Regions from separate parts of the Spirillospora sp. NPDC000708 genome, predicted to be linked through region 1. Evidence: riboswitches for the same ligand, from Rfam matches in the RefSeq annotation. Region 1 holds a riboswitch; the other holds the start of a gene.
What was found. Region 1 has a riboswitch for thiamine pyrophosphate ahead of thiO (glycine oxidase ThiO). Riboswitches for the same ligand answer to the same signal wherever they lie in the genome.
Positions count from the first base shown of each region.

Region 2: it holds a riboswitch for thiamine pyrophosphate, as region 1 does, so the genes downstream of both, ABT299_RS49610 (purine-cytosine permease family protein) here and thiO (glycine oxidase ThiO) in region 1, are expected to answer to the same signal.

Region 1 is NZ_JBEPCJ010000022.1:46,054-51,009, reverse strand. Features, by position in the region: gene ABT299_RS18005 (Rv2175c family DNA-binding protein) at 78-461, opposite strand; gene ABT299_RS18000 (NAD(P)/FAD-dependent oxidoreductase) at 531-1,778, opposite strand; TPP riboswitch at 1,885-1,998, shown strand; gene thiO (glycine oxidase ThiO) at 1,989-3,113, shown strand; gene thiS (sulfur carrier protein ThiS) at 3,179-3,379, shown strand; gene ABT299_RS17985 (thiazole synthase) at 3,383-4,180, shown strand; gene ABT299_RS17980 (DMT family transporter) at 4,341-4,956, shown strand, end outside.
Region 2 is NZ_JBEPCJ010000145.1:12,292-17,247, forward strand. Features, by position in the region: gene ABT299_RS49605 (sensor histidine kinase) at 1-1,205, opposite strand, end outside; gene ABT299_RS49610 (purine-cytosine permease family protein) at 1,382-2,752, opposite strand; TPP riboswitch at 2,745-2,862, opposite strand; gene ABT299_RS49615 (rhodanese-like domain-containing protein) at 2,924-3,256, opposite strand; gene ABT299_RS49620 (SSI family serine proteinase inhibitor) at 3,306-3,767, shown strand; gene ABT299_RS49625 (DUF397 domain-containing protein) at 3,843-4,055, opposite strand; gene ABT299_RS49630 (helix-turn-helix domain-containing protein) at 4,045-4,905, opposite strand.

The DNA.
Region 1 (4,956 bases):
TTCCTTTCGGTGGGCATGCGGCGCGGGGCCACGCGCGGCGGCGTGACCCCGCGGCCGGTCCGCTCGGTCGGTTCGGGTCAGAATGCCAGGGCCTGGGCGCGTCGCCGCACCTCGGTCCCCCGGTTCTCGCTCAGCGCCTGGACGGGCGTACCGGGCAGCGTGTCGTCGGCGGTGAACAGCCAGCGGAGGGTCTCGACCTCGTCGAAGCCGGCGTCCGACAGCAGCGTCAGGGTGCCGGACAGGCCCTTGATGACCTGGCCCTCCCGGATGAACGCCGCCGGCACCATCGGCTCGCCGTCGCGGCGGACCGACAGCAGCTTGCGCTCGCTGATGAGCTGCTTGATCCGGCTGGTCTTGATGCCGAGCCGCTCCGCCGCCTCCCGGAGGGAGAGCCAGTCGCCGGCGAGGGCGTCGGTGCGGGGGTCCAGTGCGCTGTCAACGGTTGCGTGCGTCTGGGTCACGCCCCCTTGCTACCACGCCTTCGGAAGCCTCAAACCCACCCGGCCGCCGTTACCGGCGGTCGGGTTCCGCTACCGGCGAACGGCCTGGCGGACGGGCACGTCCGGGTCCGCGATCGCCTCCGGATCCACCGGCGTCCCGGCCGCGATCACCCGCCTGGCCTGCACCAGGTCGCGCGGGCTGTCCACGGTCAGGATCGCGTCGAGCCGGTCGCCGGTCAGCCACGCCACCGCCCACTTGCGGCCGGACGGGTCGCCGCGGTGGACGAGCCGCTCGGACCGCGCGTGGTGCCCGGCGTACTGCACCATCCGGCCGAACTGCTCGGACCAGAAGTAGGGGGCGGCGTCGTAGACCGCGTCCTGGCCGAGCAGGGCCGCCGCGGCGACGTCGGGGGCGTTGAGGGCGGTGTCCCAGTGCTCGACGAGGAGCCGCCTGCCGTACCGGTCCGACCACCATGCGGCGCAGTCGCCGACCGCGACGACGTCGGTGCGGACGGTGCCGGCCTCGTCGTCCGCCACGGCCCGGAACGAGCCGTCGGTGACGACGCCGCGCTCCAGCAGCAGGCCGGAGCCCTCCAGCCAGCCGAGCGCGGGCCGGACGCCGATCCCGACGACGACCTCGTCGGCGGCGATCCGCTCGCCGCCGCCGGGGCCGCCGCCGGGGCCGGCGAGGGCGAGGCCGCCGTGCTCGACCGCGGCGACCTTGACGCCGGTGCGCAGCTCGACGCCCGCCTCGGCGTACCAGGGGATGGTGAGCGCGCCGATCTCCTGGCCGAGCGCGACCGCGAGCGGGGTGTCGGCGGCCTCGACGACGGTGACGGCGCAGCCCTTCTTCGCCGCGGTGGTGGCGACCTCGGCGCCGATCCAGCCCGCGCCGACGATCACGATCCGGGCGCCCTCGGTGAGGCGTCCGCGCAGGTCGCGGGAGTCGTCGATGGTGCGCAGGACGTGCTGGCGGCCGTCCCCGGGCAGCGTGACGGGCTCGGCGCCGGTGGCGATGACCAGGCCGTCGAAGGGCAGGTCGCCGGCGGTGGTCGCGACGGTGCCGCCGCCCCGGCCGTCACGGCCCGGCGCGTCGAGGCGCAGCGCGGTGGCGCGCTCGCCGAGCAGCAGCTCGCAGCGGAGCGCGTCCCAGTCGGCGTCCACGGTGGTGTCGTCGGAGTCGCCCGCCAGCACCGCCTTGGACAGCGGCGGCCGGTCGTACGGCATGTGCCGCTCCGCCGAGACGAGGGTCAGCTCGCCCTCGTACCCCTTGCTCCTCAGTGCCTCGGCGGCCCGCACGCCCGCCAGCCCGCCGCCCACGACGATGACCCTGTTCATGGGCGCCCACCCTAACCGGGGCCGCCGGAGCGCTTTTGGACGGGTGTCCAGACAGGTGCATTCGGGGTGTTGGCCGTATGGTGGGGCATAGCGGCACGTGCACAACACAACAGAGCGCGGGAGTCCGGTGCGACCGGGCTGAGAGGGCGGCTGAGCGGGCCGCCGACCGCCACGACCTGATCCGGATCATGCCGGCGAAGGGAGCGCGCATTGCGGATCGTGATCATCGGGGCCGGGGTCATCGGCCTGGCCACCGCCTGGCGGGCCGCGCAGGGCGGCGCCGCCGTCACCCTGGTCGACCCGGCGCCCGCGAGCGGCGCCTCGTCGGTCGCCGCGGGCATGCTGACCCCCGTCAGCGAGCTGAGCTACGGCGAGGAGCCGCTGCTGCGGCTCGGCCTCGCCTCCCGCGACCGCTACGGCGCGTTCGCCGCCGAGCTGGCCGAGGCCACCGGCCTGGACACCGGCTACCGCGACGACGGGACGCTCCAGGTCGCGTTCGACGCCGACGACCTGAAGCTCCTGGACGACCTGCGCGCCTTCCAGGAGAGCCTCGGCATCCCCGTCGAGGCCCTCACCGGCCGCGAGTGCCGCAGGGCCGAGCCGATGCTGGCGCCCGGGGTGCGCGGCGGCCTGCTCGCGCCCGAGGACGGCTCGGTCGACCCGCGCCGGCTCGCCCCGGCGCTGCTGGCGGCGGGCGAGCGGCTGGGCGTCCGGCTGGTGCGGCGGCGCGCGGAGGGCCTGCTGGTCGAGCGCGACGCGGCCGCCGGGGTCCGGCTGGACGACGGCGCCGAGATCCGCGCGGACCGGGTGCTGCTGGCCGCCGGGCCCTGGTCGGGCGACCTGGCGGGCCTGCCCGCCGGGACCGTTCCACCCGTCCGCCCCGTCAAGGGCCAGGTGATCAGGCTCCGCACGCCGGTGCCGTTCCTGCGGCGCACCACCCGCGGCCTGGTGAAGGGCTCGTCGGTCTACCTGGTGCCGCGCGCGGACGGCGAGATCGTCATCGGCGCCACGCAGGAGGAGCTGGGCTTCGACACGCGGGTCACCGCGGGCGGCCTCTGGGAGCTGCTGCGGGACGCCCGCGAGCTGCTGCCCGGCCTCACCGAGCTGGAGTTCGCCGAGGTCACCGCGGGCCTGCGGCCCGGTTCCCCGGACAACGCCCCGCTGATGGGCCCCACCGCGCTGCCCGGCCTCTACCTCGGCACCGGCCACTTCCGCAACGGCATCCTGCTGGCGCCGGTCAGCGCCGACGCCCTCGCGGCGATGCTGCTGGACGGCCCCGTGCCCGAGGTGGCCGCCCCGTTCTCCCCCGCCCGCTTCTCCCCCGGACCGCAGTGAGGAAGGCCGCGCAGTGATGCGGGCCGCAGTGACGAAGGTCGTGCAGTGATGAAGGTCGTGCAGTGATGAGGATCATCGTGAACGGAGAGCCGCGCGAGCTGCCGGACGGCGCGTCCGTGGCGCAGGCGGTCGCGGCCGTCACCACCGCCGCGTCCGGCGTGGCGGCCGCGCTGAACGACGAGGTCGTCCGGCGCTCGGCGTGGGAGGCGACGACGCTGCGCGAGGCGGACCGCCTCGAGGTGCTGACCGCGGTGCAGGGAGGCTGACCGGTGACACGGGACACGACGAACGACGCCGCCGCCGACGCCCTGGTGATCGCCGGCGAGGAGATCGGCTCCCGGCTGATCATGGGCACCGGCGGGGCGCCGAGCATGCACGTGCTGCGCGAGGCGCTGACCGCGTCGGGGACGGCGCTCACCACGGTCGCGATGCGGCGGGTGGACCCGTCGGCGCGCGGCTCGGTGCTGGACGTCCTGGGCGAGTGCGGCATCCGGGTGCTGCCGAACACCGCGGGCTGCTTCACCGCGGGCGAGGCCGTGCTGACCGCGAAGATGGCGCGCGAGGCGCTCGGCACGAACTGGGTCAAGCTGGAGGTGATCGCGGACGAGCGGACGCTGCTGCCGGACCCGATCGAGCTGGTGGAGGCCGCCGAGCAGCTCGTCGACGACGGCTTCGCCGTCCTGCCCTACACCAACGACGACCCCGTGCTCGCGCACCGGCTGGAGCAGCTCGGCTGCGCGGCGGTGATGCCGCTGGGCTCGCCGATCGGGTCGGGGCTCGGCATCCGCAACCCGCACAACATCGAGCTGATCGTCGAGCGGGCGGAGGTCCCGGTGATCCTGGACGCGGGGCTCGGCACCGCGTCCGACGCCGCGCTGGCGATGGAGCTCGGCTGCGACGCGGTGCTGCTGGCGACCGCCGTCACCCGCGCGCAGTCGCCCGCCCGGATGGCCGCGGCGATGCGGCACGCCGTCGAGGCCGGGCGGCTCGCCCGGCTCGCGGGCCGTATCCCCAAGCGCCGCTACGCCCAGGCGTCCTCGCCGTTCGAGGGCCTCGCGTCGTCCTGAGAGCTCATTGAAGCCGAGCTAAAGCTTCGGATGTAGAAATATTCGCTGGACCTGAACGGTGGACGTCCACAGACTGGAGGGCGTCCACCGGACGGGCCGCCCGCAACCGCGCCGCACCCTTCGGTGTTCATGGAAGCGTCCCGAACCTAAGGTGCGTCACATGCAACAGGGCAGTGCCCGGCGAACGGGCGTCGACCGGCTCGCCGTCGCCGCGGCGGCCGTCACGGTCGTGCTGTGGGCCTCGGCGTTCGTCGCGATCCGCAGCGCAGGCGCGGAGTACGGCCCCGGCGCGCTGGCCCTCGGCCGGCTCCTCTCCGGGACCGTCGTGCTCGCCGTCATCTGCCTGGTCCGCCGCGAGGGCCTGCCGCCGAGGGGCGCCTGGCCCGGCATCGCCGCGGCGGGCGTGCTGTGGTTCGGCGCCTACATGGTCGCGCTGAACTGGGGCGAGCGCCTCGTGGACGCCGGCACGGCGGCCCTCGTGGTCAACATCGGCCCGATCCTCATCGCGCTGCTCGGCGGCTGGCTGCTGAAGGAGGGCTTCGCGCCGCGGCTGCTGGCCGGCATGGCGGTGTCGTTCGCGGGCGCCGCGATCGTCGGGCTGTCGATGTCGGGCGACGGGGGCGCGTCGGTCGGCGGCGTGCTGCTGTGCCTCGTCGCCGCCGTGACGTACGCGTTCGGCGTCGTCAGCCAGAAGCCGGCGCTGCGGCACGCGACGCCGCTGCAGTTCACCACCTGGGCCTGCGCGATCGGCGCGGTCGTCTGCCTGCCGTTCGCGC
Region 2 (4,956 bases), on a different contig from region 1:
GCCTCCTCCAGGGCCTTGGCCTCCGTCACGTCGCGGAAGTCGACGACCAGCTCGCCGGTCTCCTCGATCTCCGCGGCCAGCACGTTCAGCCAGACGCCCGACTCCAGCGGGAACGTCAGCATCTCGCCGAGCGCGGGCATGTCGAACGGCAGCGGCCGGCCGATCGCGTCCTCCGGCGGGACCCCGGTGAGGGCGTGCGCGGCCGGGTTCCACTGCCGGACGACGAGGTCGTGGTCGAGCACCGCGATGCCGTCCGCGCTGGAGTCGATCACCGCGCGCTCGTGCGCCCGCTGCCGGACGACCTCCGCGTACGCGACGGCGTTGCCGACCGCCACGCCGGCGTGCCCGGCGAGCAGTTCCAGCAGCTCCAGCTCGGTGTGCCCGATCTTGCGTCCGGAGAACAGCGCGTACAGCGCCCCGTACGGGCGGTTCTGCAGGTAGGACAGGCCGAGCGCGACGGTGTGCAGGCCGGGCAGCTCGGACCAGACCAGGTCGCCGAGCCGCTGCTCGCCGGTCGCGAGCTTGACCGTCTTGCCGGACCGCAGCAGCTCCCCGACCAGGCTCGGGCGCAGCTCCGCGGTCGTCCCGCGCAGGTGCTCGGGCAGCCCCGACGTGCTGACCAGCCGCAGCCGCTGCCCCTCGATCCGGACGAACCCGCCCGCGTCCGCGCCGGTCAGCTCGATCAGCGCGGTCGTGATCCGGTCGAGCACGACGGCGAGGTCCAGCTCGGCGTTCAGGTCGGCGACGATGTCGTTCAGCCGCCGGACGAGCCGGGCCCGCTCCGTCATGTGGTGCTGGACGATCTCGTCGTCCTCCGCCGGGTGGTACACCCCGACCCAGCCGAGCGGGGTGCCGGCCGGGTCCTTCAGCAGGCTCGTGTCGATCCGCACGTCGATCAGCCGGCCGTCCCGGTGGAACCGGCGGGTCGCGATCGAGATCTGCCCGCCCTCCTTCTCGGACTCGCCCTCGCCGGCGCGCCGGGTGAGCAGCCGCTCCTGGACGGCGTTGTGCTCGGCCTTCAGCTCGTCCGGGACGATCGGCGGGACGCGCCCGACCATCTCCTCGGCGCTCCAGCCGAACATCCGCTCGGCGGCCGGGTTCCACACGGTGACGCGGTGCTTCTGGTCGACGGCCACGATCGCGTCGGCGGCGCTCTCGATGACGGCGCGCGCGATCGGGTCGTGGACGTGCTGCACGCCTGTCATCGTGCCACCGGAGCCCGGTGCGGCGCCGGGCAACCGGCGCCGAAAAGTTCCCACCAGGCGACCCCCGCGAAGGGAGGAACGCCACTTCAGGGGCCCGGGGACCTCGGGATCGGCCATCTCCGTCGTGCCTTTCCGGCGGGGCGCGGCGCATCCGTCGGCGCGCGGCTCCGGCAACCCTACCGCCGGGTAATACCGGGCCGGCGGGCGGCGCCCGTCCGGCCGATCAGGAGCGTCGCGGCGCCCGCGACGAGGAAGGAGAGCAGCGACGCGCTCATCCAGCTCTGCGGGGTGAAGTGCAGCGCGTCCCGCACGTGCTGCCACAGGTCCGTCCACCAGCCGATCGTCCCGGAGTTGATCAGCTGGTAGGCGACGATGCCGACCAGCCAGGCCGCGATCATGCTCCACCGGGACGGCGCGGCGCGGCTCGCGTCCCAGCCGCCGGCGCGGCCCCGGCCCAGGAAGAAGTCCGCCGCGAGCACGCCCAGCATCGGCACGAACACCGACCCGATCAGCGACAGGAAGCCCGCGTAGTCGTTGATGTCCAGCACCAGCGCCAGCACGGTGATCCCCGCGCCGAGCGCGACCGACAGGACGCGGCGGTCGGCGCGCGGCACCAGGTTCTGGATCGACACGGCGGTGGAGTACACGTTCGCGAACGACTGGTCGGCCTCCCGCAGCACGAACACCGCGAAGAACACCGCGCCCAGCGCGACGTGCAGGAACGGGTCGAACACCTTGCCCGTGTCGCCGCCCACGAGGGCCAGGGCCAGCAGCCCTAGCACGTACGCGACGATCTGGGTGACCGAGTACCCGACCGACGCCGCGCCGAAGGCCCCGCGCGCGCTCTTCGCGTGCCGGGTGTAGTCGGCGGCGACCGGCACCCACGAGATCGACACCGCCAGCGCCGCGTCCGCGCCGATCCAGAACCCGTGCCACGACCCGTGGTTCAGGTCCGGCAGCGGCTGCCGGACGAGCTGCACGTAGAAGTAGGCGAGCGCGACGATCACCGCGACCGTCACGTACCGGCGCAGCAGCCGCACCGACCCGAGCGGCCAGATCGTCAGCACGGTCGTGAGCACCCCGGCCGCGACGACGTACCCCCAGCGGGGCACCCCGTCCCACAGCTCGCGCGCCGCGTCCGCGATCACGATCAGCTCGAACGTGCCCCAGCCGATCAGCTGCGCGATGTTCAGCACCGTCGGCACGTACGACAGCCGCGCGCCGAACAGGCCGCGCAGCAGCACCATCGCCGGCTGGCCCGTCCGCGCGCCCGGCGCGGCGGCCAGGCCGAGCATCAGCCCGCCCAGCACGGTGCCGACGATCATCGCGACGATGCCCGCCGCGATCGCCAGCGTCGGCGTCCCGGCGGCATCGGGCGCGAGGACGGTGTAGGCGCCGGAGAAGGCCAGCAGGCTGACCCCGAGGTTCGCCCAGAACGCGCTCTGGTCCCAGAAGCCGAGCACCTTCGGGGCGGGCTCGTCGAGGGTGTACGGGACCTCGTTGCGCGGGCTCTCGTGCGCGAGGGTCTTCTCGACGTCGGACGTCACGGGACACGCTCCCTACGCCGGCATTACCCGGACAGGTTCATGCGGTCGGCGACGCCAGGAAGGCCGCCCTCTCAGCCCGGCTCATGGCCCGAGCTCCCGCGGTTATCGGTCGGCACCGATCGTACAACCGCCCGCAACCCCTACAAAGGGGGCGTATTTCCCGGAGGGCGGTCAGGCCACGTAGGGCTCGCCGTCCCCGCCGTTCTCCATCGGGCGGCCCGCCTCGGCCCAGCCCTTCATCCCGCCGTCCACGTTCTTCGCCAGCCAGCCCGCCTGGTTCAGCGCCACCGTCACCTGCGCCGACCGCGCCCCCGACCGGCAGATCACGAAGATCTCGCGGTCCCGCGGGATCTCCCCGGCCCGGTCGCCCAGCTGCCCCATCGGAATGTGGACGGCGTCGGGCGCGTGCCCCGCGTCCCACTCGCTCTGTTCGCGCACGTCGAGCAGGTAACCGCCCTGCGGAACGTCGGCGGCGACCACCGCCGGAACCTCGTCCCCGAAAATCATCACACCCCCATGGAACCGCGCGAAGCCCCCCCGCGTCGAATCACGCATGCGGTATCGGACGCTCATCCTCGCCTCGTCCGGGCTCGCCATGATCTTCTCACTGGCCGCCTGCGGCGACGAACACGTCAAGACCCTTCCCGCCGAGCGGCCCTCGGGCACCACCACGGTACGGCCCTCGGGCCCCTCGGCCGACAGCCTCACCATCCAGGTCAAGGCGTCGGCCCAGGCTCCCGCCACGACCTACAGGCTGACCTGCGACCCGGCCGGCGGCGACCACCCGAAGGCCGCCGACGCCTGCGCCGCCCTCACCAAGGTCAAGGACCCGTTCGCGCCCGTCCCCAAGGACCGGATGTGCACCGACATCTACGGCGGCCCCGAGGTCGCCACGGTGAAGGGCACCTGGCAGGGCAAGCCCGTCGACACGACCTTCAAGCGCAACGACGGCTGCCAGCTGCACCGCTGGAGCGAGATCGCCCCCGTCTTCGGCCCCGTCCCCAAGGTCCGCTGACGGCTCACCGGCCCTGTCGAGTTGCGGTGTGTCGTTGAGGGCACCCCGACCAACACACCGCAACTCATCGAGCGCTCAAAGCGCGAGTTCGCCGTCCTTGATCCTGGCCGTGAAGGCCCGCCAGGCCGACGGCGCGAACCCCAGCACCGGCCCACCAGGATCAACCGAGTCACGCACCCCGACCACCCCCGCCACACTCGTGGTGATCTCCACACAGGCATCGTTGCCGGAGCCGCTGTACGTCGACTTGCGCCACGCAGCCGTGGCAGGGATTTCGCTACCGGTCATCGGACTGGATCTCCTCCCGGATGGCGGCGATCAAATCCACCGATTCCTTCAGTGGCAGGGCCGCGTCGCTTATGCGGTCCAACGTCACGCTACAGCGTGCGACCTGAGCGATGTCCTCGATGTACATACCGCCTGCAATCGTGTCGACATAGGCCGTATCAAGCTCCAGCGGCGCGGTGAACTGGAAGAGCACGATGCTCCCCAGCCCGAGGGCAGGACGGTAGTCGATCGCCATAGGAACGACCCGGACGGTGGTCCCCGCCCGCCGGCCTGCCTCCAGCAGTGCGGCGAGCTGGCCGATCATCACCTCCCGGCCGCCCACCGGCCTCCGGAGCACCTCCTCGGCCAGCAGAACCTCGAACGTCGGCGCATCAGTGCGGGCCAGCCGGGCCCGGCGTGTCATCCTCGCCTGCAAACGACGATCGACCTCGGCCGGGTCGCGAGGAAACTCGCCCTCGATGAGGACTCGCGCGTACTCGGGCGTCTGGAGCAACCCTGGCACTACCTCTGTCTGCCAGCTGCGGATGCGGTCGGCGGCGTCCTCCAGCTCGGCGTATGAGCCGGCCAGGACGTCGTGGTAGGACGTCCACCAGCCCCGTGTGCGGATGTCGCGGGCGAGCTGGAGGAGCGCGGCCCGGACGGCGGCCGAACCACCGTAGGTCTCGAGGATGTGCGCGACGTCAGGGACCGTCGGCAGGTTCTTCGCGGTCTCGATGCGGACGAGCTTGGTGCGGCTCCAGCCGAGGATCCCGGCAGCCGTCTCGGGGGTGAGCTCGGCTTGCTCGCGCAACCGGCGCAGCTCTGCGGCGAGGCGTCGATGCCGCGCGGTCGGGCCGTGTTCGGAGGGCATGGGGTCAGTCTCCCAGCGGCGTCGGACACTCTGTGGCCAATTGATAACACA